Regions from separate parts of the Pantoea sp. E956-1 genome, predicted to be linked through region 4. Evidence: predicted binding sites of a transcription regulator. Region 4 holds the regulator's gene; each other region holds the start of a gene.

The links. The regulator PhoB, encoded in region 4, activates phosphate uptake and scavenging genes when phosphate is short. The targets are predictions, from matches to a motif close to CTGTCATAAAACTGNCNNAT.
Region 1: pstS (phosphate ABC transporter substrate-binding protein PstS) is a predicted target of PhoB. The motif match lies at 853-872, and genes of this name have one in related genera.
Region 2: glpT (glycerol-3-phosphate transporter) is a predicted target of PhoB. The motif match lies at 1,300-1,319, and genes of this name have one in related genera.
Region 3: uvrB (excinuclease ABC subunit UvrB) is a predicted target of PhoB. The motif match lies at 1,314-1,333, and genes of this name have one in related genera.

What each region holds. Positions count from the first base shown of each region.
Region 1 is NZ_CEUYZP010000007.1:216,141-218,345, reverse strand. It holds gene glmS (glutamine--fructose-6-phosphate transaminase (isomerizing)) at 1-812, shown strand, start outside; gene pstS (phosphate ABC transporter substrate-binding protein PstS) at 978-2,021, shown strand; gene pstC (phosphate ABC transporter permease PstC) at 2,109-2,205, shown strand, end outside.
Region 2 is NZ_CEUYZP010000007.1:26,561-28,765, forward strand. It holds gene AC0T7J_RS16795 (carboxylate/amino acid/amine transporter) at 227-1,090, opposite strand; gene glpT (glycerol-3-phosphate transporter) at 1,465-2,205, shown strand, end outside.
Region 3 is NZ_CEUYZP010000002.1:172,859-175,063, reverse strand. It holds gene uvrB (excinuclease ABC subunit UvrB) at 1-1,105, opposite strand, end outside; gene AC0T7J_RS08335 (hypothetical protein) at 1,537-1,815, opposite strand; gene AC0T7J_RS08330 (ABC transporter ATP-binding protein) at 1,999-2,205, shown strand, end outside.
Region 4 is NZ_CEUYZP010000010.1:12,631-14,835, forward strand. It holds gene phoR (phosphate regulon sensor histidine kinase PhoR) at 1-984, opposite strand, end outside; gene phoB (phosphate response regulator transcription factor PhoB) at 999-1,688, opposite strand; gene sbcD (exonuclease subunit SbcD) at 1,886-2,205, shown strand, end outside.

The sequences.
Region 1 (2,205 bases), on a different contig from region 4:
AAAACAGCCTGCTGATCACCCTGTCGCAGTCGGGTGAAACGGCAGATACTCTGGCGGCGCTGCGTCTCTCTAAAGAGCTGGGCTACCTGGGCTCGCTGGCGGTCTGTAACGTGGCGGGTTCGTCACTGGTGCGGGAATCTGACCTGGCGCTGATGACCAAAGCGGGAACCGAAATCGGCGTCGCCTCTACCAAAGCGTTCACCACCCAGTTAGCGGTGCTGCTGATGCTGGTGGCGAAACTGGGCCGTCTGAAAGGGATGTCTGCCGAGACTGAACATGAGATCGTTCATGCACTGCAGGCGTTGCCGAACCGGATTGAGCAGATGCTGGCGCAGGATAAGCTGATTGAAAATCTGGCAGAAGGCTTCTCTGACAAGCATCACGCGCTGTTCCTGGGTCGTGGCGATCAATACCCGATTGCCATGGAAGGGGCGCTGAAGCTCAAGGAGATCTCCTATATTCATGCGGAAGCCTACGCCGCAGGCGAGCTGAAACACGGCCCACTGGCGCTGATTGATGCGGACATGCCGGTGATTGTGGTGGCACCTAACAACGAACTGCTGGAGAAGCTCAAATCCAACATCGAAGAGGTGCGTGCACGCGGCGGCCTGCTCTATGTGTTTGCCGATCAGGATGCGGGCTTCAGCGACAGTGACGGGATGAAGATTATCCCGTTGCCGCATGTCGAAGAAGTGATTGCGCCTATCTTCTACACGGTGCCGTTACAGTTACTCTCCTATCACGTCGCCCTGATCAAAGGGACCGACGTCGATCAGCCACGTAACCTGGCAAAATCGGTTACTGTGGAATAACCTGGTGGGCCCCGTCGCGGGCCCACTTCATTCTGGTCCTCTGTCATATAACTGTCATATTTCCTACATTTAGCTGTCATCAAACTGTCCTATTTTCCCTCCTGCAGCAATCACAGACTCTTACTAAAACGGCCCCAAGCCTGACTTTTCTCCCCTGGAGGGAATATGACACTGATGCGTAGCACCGTAGCCCGAATCCTCGCCACCACCTTCGCCGTAAGCGCGGTATCTGCTTTTGCGGCAACCGATCTCACAGGCGCAGGCGGGACGTTCCCGGCGCCGGTTTATGCCAAGTGGGCAGCAGAATATCAAAAAGCCACCGGTAGCAAAGTTAACTACCAGGGTATCGGTTCATCAGGCGGCGTTAAACAGATCATCGCCAAAACAGTCGATTTCGGTGCGTCTGATGCGCCAATGAAAGATGAAGATCTGCAGAAAAATGGTCTGTTCCAGTTTCCGACCGTGATCGGTGGCGTGGTGCTGGCGGTTAACCTGCCAGGTATCAAGTCAGGTCAGCTGACGCTGGATGGCAAAACCGTCGGTGATATTTACCTCGGCACCATCAAAAAGTGGAACGACCCGGCGATTGCCAAACTTAACCCAGGCGTGAAACTGCCAGAGACCAACATCAACGTGGTACGTCGCGCTGATGGTTCAGGCACCTCATTCGTCTTCACCAGCTATCTGGCGAAAGTGAACCCGGACTGGAACAGCAAAATTGGTAAAGGCAACACCGTCAACTGGCCGGTCGGTCTGGGCGGTAAAGGTAACGACGGCGTCGCCGCGTTTGTACAGCGTCTGCCGGGTTCAATCGGCTATGTCGAATACGCCTACGCCAAACAGAACAATCTGACCTACACCAAACTGATGGATGCCGATGGCAAGCCGGTTGCACCGAGCGAAACCAGCTTCAGTAATGCCGCGAAAGGCGCTGACTGGAGCAAATCTTTTGCTCAGGACCTGACCTTCCAGAAGGGTGCTGATGCCTGGCCAATCTCTTCAACCACCTTCATTCTGATTTACAAAGATCAGGCGAATGCGGCCAAAGGCAGCGAAGTGCTGAAGTTCTTCGACTGGGCTTACAAAAGCGGCAGCAAAACCGCCACAGCGCTGGACTATGCTGCGCTGCCAGAGAGCGTGACCGAACAGATTCGCGCGGCCTGGAAAGCCAATATCAAAGACAGTTCTGGTAAAGCGCTTTATCAGTAATTGACCGACCCTGACCGGACAGCGGTCCGGTCAGACCCAACGGGCGGCGTCATGCCGTCCTGATAACTTCTGAAGACTGAGACTTCTATGGCTGCAACGAAGCCGGCATTCAAAGCCCCAGGCAAACAAGGTGACAAGATTTTTGGCGCGCTGGTCAGGCTGGCTGCGCTGATTGTCCTGTTAC
Region 2 (2,205 bases), on a different contig from region 4:
CTGGCTCGGACGCTTTGCTCCTCAGTTGCGCCACCTCTTCCCTCAAGCTTCTTAATGGCTTTTTAATCAGCAACACCAGGCCAGCCCTGGGAGTGAAAGCGGGTCATCGGTGGAGCATTCGTCGCAGGGGGAAAAAAGCGCCGGGCGCGTTTCTGAACCATCCTGTAAGATTCCTTCGCGATCGGACGCGCCAGCCCGGGAGGCCGCACCACTGTTGCCGCCCTGTTTATGATCGTTCACTGCGCCCCACCACCCAGCGCTTGTGCACCCACAGCGAGGCGAGGATCACCAGTGCGCCCGCAATAAAGCCTGGCCAGTGCGGTTTCTCCTGCCAGATAGCCAGATTCACCAGCAGCCCGGCAGGAACGTGCATGTTATTCATAATGCCCAGCGTGCCGGCATCGACCTGGGTCGCACCATAATTCCACATAAAATAGCCGAGACCGGAAGCCGCAATGCCCAGCCAGACCAGAATGCCCCACTGCAATGGGGTGGTTGGCAACTTCTGCGGATTGCCCCAGGCACACCAGGCGATCACCGCAATCAACACCGCACCCAGATAGAACCAGGAGAAGGCCGCGTGCTGCGGCATCGGGCGGGTCTCCTGCAGACGCTTATAGCCCACCATTCCCGCCGCGAAGCAGATGTTTGCCAGTTGCACTAACAGCAGACCAAACCAGAAATGATCGCTGACTTTGTCATAGCGAATAATCGCCGCACCTGCCACAGCCAGAAGTGCACTGAAGATATAGCCGATGCGCAGTGGACGACGGCTGATCAGATCGTAAATCAGCGTCACATAAAGCGGCGTCATCACCGTAAACAGCAGGAATTCCGACACGCTAAGGTAGAGATAGGCTTCGAAACTCAGCAGATACATCACGCCCAGCTGCAGCATCCCGACCAGCATGTAAAGCAACAGCGTTGAAGGGCGATGACCACGCCAGCGCAGGAAAGGTAAAAAAACCAGTGCAGCCAGCGCCAGTCGCATCAGTACAGAGAACCAGCTGTCCACCTGCCCGGCAAGGTATTCGCCAATCAGGCTGAACGAAAAGGCCCACAGGATGGTGGTAATAATCAATAAAAACACGGCGACGATCCCGAAATTAACAGGCCGTCAGTGTAAACAATGTGCTGCCATCAGGCTGTGAAATCTGGTTGACATCTGATTACAAACCAGGCGATCAGCATGTCCATCGGAAAAGGGCTTTTGCCTCCTGATATAACTGCCTACAGAAAGATCTTTCAGCCAGATAAAATGCGCGAAATGATCCATCGCATGATCACTTCCGCTCTAAGTTGTAATAAAACTGTAACAAATGTGTCATTCATCACAGTAACGTTCTGCAACTAACACTATTCTTTGCGCGAAATGGAACATTCTGCGTCCATTTTCTTCTGCTCTTTTCCTGCCCCAACCTGCTGGGAATTAAAAACCATAATGTGCCCTGGAGGGCCTCACTGATGCTGAGCATTTTTAAACCTGCACCACGTCAGCCGCAGGTGGCGGAGGATCACGTTGATCCGCTCTACCGTCGTCTGCGCTGGCAAATTTTCATCGGGATCTTCTTTGGTTACGCGGCCTACTATCTGGTCAGAAAAAACTTCGCCCTCGCCATGCCCTATCTGGTGGAGCAGGGTTTTTCACGAGGCGATCTCGGTTTTGCCCTATCCGGCATCTCCATTGCCTACGGCTTTTCAAAATTCATCATGGGCTCGGTCTCTGACCGATCAAACCCGCGCGTCTTTTTACCGGCAGGTCTGATTCTGGCCGCGACAGTAATGCTGATCATGGGATTCGTCCCCTGGGCCACCTCCAGCATTATGGTGATGTTCGTGCTGCTGTTTATCTGCGGCTGGTTCCAGGGCATGGGCTGGCCACCCTGTGGACGTACCATGGTTCACTGGTGGTCGCAAAAGGAGCGCGGCAGGATCGTCTCGATCTGGAACTGCGCCCATAACGTGGGCGGCGGTATTCCGCCTCTGCTGTTCCTGCTCGGTATGGCGTGGTTTAACGACTGGAAAGCGGCACTCTATATGCCGGCGTTTGGCGCGATTGCCATAGCGATTCTGGCTTTTGCCCTGATGCGCGATACCCCGCAATCCTGCGGTCTGCCGCCGATTGAAGAGTATAAAAACGACTATCCTCCTGACTACGATGCCAGCCATGAAGAGGAGCTGACGGCAAAACAGATCTTCATGAAA
Region 3 (2,205 bases), on a different contig from region 4:
GCAGACGGAAGCCATACTCCACCAGCGTCTCTTTACGCGCCCGGTCGCCTTTGTACATGCCGCCAATCTGCGGAATGGTCACGTGCGACTCATCCACCACCAGCAGGCCATCGGCGGGCAGATAGTCAAACAGCGTCGGTGGCGCTTCGCCCGGTCCGCGTGCGGAGAGGTAGCGTGAGTAGTTCTCAATACCGGAGCAGTAGCCCAGCTCACTCATCATCTCCAGGTCAAACTGGGTACGCTGGGTAATGCGCTGCTCTTCCAGCAGCTTATTGTTCTCCAGCAGCACCCGGCGGCGGTCCGCCAGCTCGACTTTGATATCTTCCATCGCCTGCAGAATACGTTCACGCGGCGTGACGTAGTGCGTCTTGGGGTAGATGGTAAAGCGCGGCACGACCGAATCGATCTGGCCGGTCAGCGGGTCAAACAGCGACAAACGCTCAACCTCTTCGTCAAACAGCTCGACGCGCAGCGCAATGTCGTCCGACTCCGCCGGGAAGATATCGATCACTTCGCCGCGCACCCGGAAGGTGCCGCGCTGAAACGCCTGGTCGTTGCGGGTGTACTGTAGCTCTGACAGACGGCGCAGAATACTGCGCTGATCGATAATCATGCCGCGGGTCAGGTGCAGCATCATTTTCAGATAGAGATCGGGATCGCCCAGACCGTAGATAGCCGAAACCGACGCCACCACAATGACATCGCGCCGTTCCAGCAGCGCCTTGGTGGCCGACAGACGCATCTGTTCGATATGTTCGTTCACCGATGCATCCTTTTCGATAAAGGTGTCGGAGCTCGGCACATAGGCTTCAGGCTGGTAGTAGTCGTAGTAAGAGACGAAAAACTCGACGGCGTTGTCCGGGAAAAACTCTTTCATCTCGCCATAGAGCTGGGCGGCCAGCGTCTTGTTCGGCGCCAGCACCATGGTCGGACGGTTGAGGTCGGCAATCACGTTGGCAACGGTAAACGTTTTACCGGAGCCGGTTACGCCTAATAAGGTCTGATGGGCCAGTCCATCCTCCAGCCCCTCTTCCAGGCGACGGATCGCCTCAGGCTGGTCGCCCGAAGGTTTAAAGGCGGAGTTCAATTTAAAGGCTTTGCTCATGAATGCAGTTCCTGCTGGAGAAGTCGGCGGGCAGGCACTCATTTTACTCTGCTATGGTGATTTTGCCAGAAAATAATACTGGATATAAAAACAGTATTGGTGCAATGTTAACGCCAGCAGGATAGCACCTGATGTCTCTGCAGGCTGGCAGCGTTATCGCTCAGCTTGTTGCGCAATGTTATCCCCAGGCAGGGATCTGATTTAACATTTGTCAATAGAGTGTCACAAAATTACAGTACGGTTACCTGACAGATAATTCTCAGGCTTGTTTTTTGATAACAAACTGATTTTATTAAAATAAGGCTATGAGGCCAGATTCTCGTCATTATGTTACCAGGCCGCGTATTTCCTCGCTTCCAACTGGTTTTCATTACCTAATGCACAAGGTTATCCACAGGAATGGTGGATAAGTGATGGCAGCCCCGACGCCATCAGCTGTGTATAATTTTTCCCTGCCTTCTCACCACCGTGAAAATAATTTTTTTTGCGTTAAATTTCGCGTCGCCTGCTGCCGGATTATTCTGCAATTTTAATCTGTCACCGGGTGCCGCACGCAAATCTTCACACCTCATACTAAGATTCTTAATCGGACTTGCTGCCACGTTACCGTACCTCTGCACCAGAAACAGCGCCCCGAGGCACTGCAAAAGTGCAGGCGCGTGATCACCGTGGGGAATTGATAAGTTTTTCTCACCTTTCTTCCCTGACACGAGGCGCTCCGGCAGGAAACAGGGCCGTTTTTAGATCTGGCCTGGGAATTGCAGGAGTCAGTGGCGTCACCGCGCTGAACGCGCACTGTGCTGCAATGGCGAGGCTGCCGTTGCTGATGACTTGTTTGCCAGACGACAGAGCGCGGAAGCAATCAGGCTAATGATCGGGAAGGAGAGTGTCAGATGCTGAGTTTACGTTCGGTAAATCAATTTTACGGTCAAAATCATATTCTGTGGGATGTGGACCTGGATCTGTCGCCTGGCACCTGCACCGGCATTCTGGGCCGTCCGGGCATGGGTAAAACCACGCTGGTGAACTGCATCATGGGCAGATTGCCGATTAACAGCGGCTCTATCTCCTGGAAAGAGGATGGCTCGCCGCCGGAAGAT
Region 4 (2,205 bases):
GTTGTAAACCAGATTGGAGATGGCGCTGCGCAGCTGTTCATCGTTGCCGAACACTTTCAGATGGGGATCGGTATGGAAGTGGATGTCGTGACGGCCGCCACTCAGCGTTGCCGCCTCATGCTGCAGCAGTTTCAGCATCACCGGCACATCAACCTTCTCTTTCAGATCGATCGCGGGCGCAGCTTCAATGCGCGACAGCGTCAGCAGCTGTTTGACGAGGCTGTCCATGCGGCGCGTCTGCTCCGACATGGTGTGCAGCGCTTTGCTGCGCGAAGGCTCGCTCATTACCGAGTCGTTCATCATCTCCAGGTAGCCCTGCAGCACCGTGAGCGGTGTGCGCAATTCATGGCTGACGTTGGCAAAGAAGTTGCGGCGTGCCCCCTCCAGCTGATGCATCTGCGTGACATCACGCGCCACCAGCAGCCACTGCCCCTCGCTGTAGGGCATGACGCGGAACTCCATGTGAAGTTTGTTGTTCAGCACCAGCGTCAGCGGCTTGTCGAAATCGCGCTGGCGAAGATAGCGGGAGAACTCCGGATAACGGAGCAGATTGAGGATGTTCTGGCCATTATCTTCCGGCCAGCGCAGACCCAGGTGCTGCTGCGCCAGGCCGTTACACCAGAAAATGGTGCCCTCTTCGGTGGTCAGGATCACCGCATCCGGCAGCGACTCGGCACCGCTGCGGAAACGCTTAATCAGATTGCCCAGTTCACGCCGCCGCCGCCGGTTGCGGAGCTGCATCTGGTAAAGACCATAAAACAGTGGTTCCCAGCTGGCACGCCCGGCTGGTGGCGTCATGGTGCGGTCGAGCCACAGCCAGTGCGACAGCCGCATCAGATTGTGAAAATGCCACAACAGCACCGTCAGCACGCTCAGCAGCAGCCACCAGGGCAGACCGCCGAACAGCAGGCCCAGCAGCACTGCGGGCAGACAGACCAGCAGCAGTTCTGTCAGTAATCTCTTCCAGGAGAGGCGTTCCAGCACGGTTAAGGCTCCGTTTAGTAGCGGGCAGAGAAACGATACCCTGTTCCGCGAACGGTTTGTACCATGCGATCGTGGCCGGACACTTCCAGCGCTTTACGTAAACGGCGGATGTGAACATCGACAGTACGATCTTCCACATACACATTGGTGCCCCAGACGTGGTTCAGCAACTGTTCGCGGCTGTAGACGCGTTCCGGGTGGGTCATAAAGAAGTGCAGCAGCTTATATTCGGTGGGGCCCATCTCCAGCGGCGTGGTTTCGGACATCACGCGATGTGAGGAGGGATCCAGACTCAGCCCCTGCATCTCAATCACCTCTTCCACGGCCATCGGCGAAATACGGCGCATCACCGCTTTGATTCTCGCCATCAGCTCTTTGGGTGAAAAGGGCTTGGTAATGTAATCATCGGCACCCACTTCCAGGCCGCGCACCCGATCTTCCTCTTCGCCGCGCGCGGTGAGCATCATCACCGGGATATCGCGTGTCATCGCCTCGCGTTTCAGATGTTTGATAAACTGAATACCGCTGCCACCGGGTAACATCCAGTCCAGCAAAATCAGGTCGGGCCAGGGTTCAATCAGCTTGCCAATGGCGCTGTCATAATCTTCCGCCTCGATTGGCTGATAGTCGTTCTGCTCCAGAACAAAACACAACATTTCACGGATGGGGGCTTCATCCTCCACAACCAAAATGCGCTTAGCCATTATTACTCCTGCTGATTATGACGGATGTCACTGAGATTCGCGGCGCCATTATGCGTCAGATTTGTGACACTTTTATGAAAAACATAACCTGCCGGTAACCTCACTGGTAATCATTTATGACAGCGCAGCGACAATTTTTTGCTTTGGCCGCAGAGCCAGTATAATCGCCGGGCGAATCACAACGGCAGGGACTTATCATGCGCATCATTCATACTGCGGACTGGCATCTGGGGCAGTTCTTTTACAACAAAAGTCGGGCAGCGGAACATCAGGCGTTTCTCGACTGGCTGTTGTGCCAGATTGAACAGCATCAGGTGGATGCGTTGATTATTGCAGGCGATCTGTTTGATACCGGCACGCCGCCCAGCTACGCCCGCGAGATGTTTAACCGCTTTGTAGTGGCGCTGCAGCCCAGCGGCTGTCAGCTGATTGTGCTGGCGGGCAACCACGATTCCGTTGCGACGCTGAATGAGTCGCGTGAGCTGCTCGCCTGTCTCAATACCCGGGTGATCGCCAC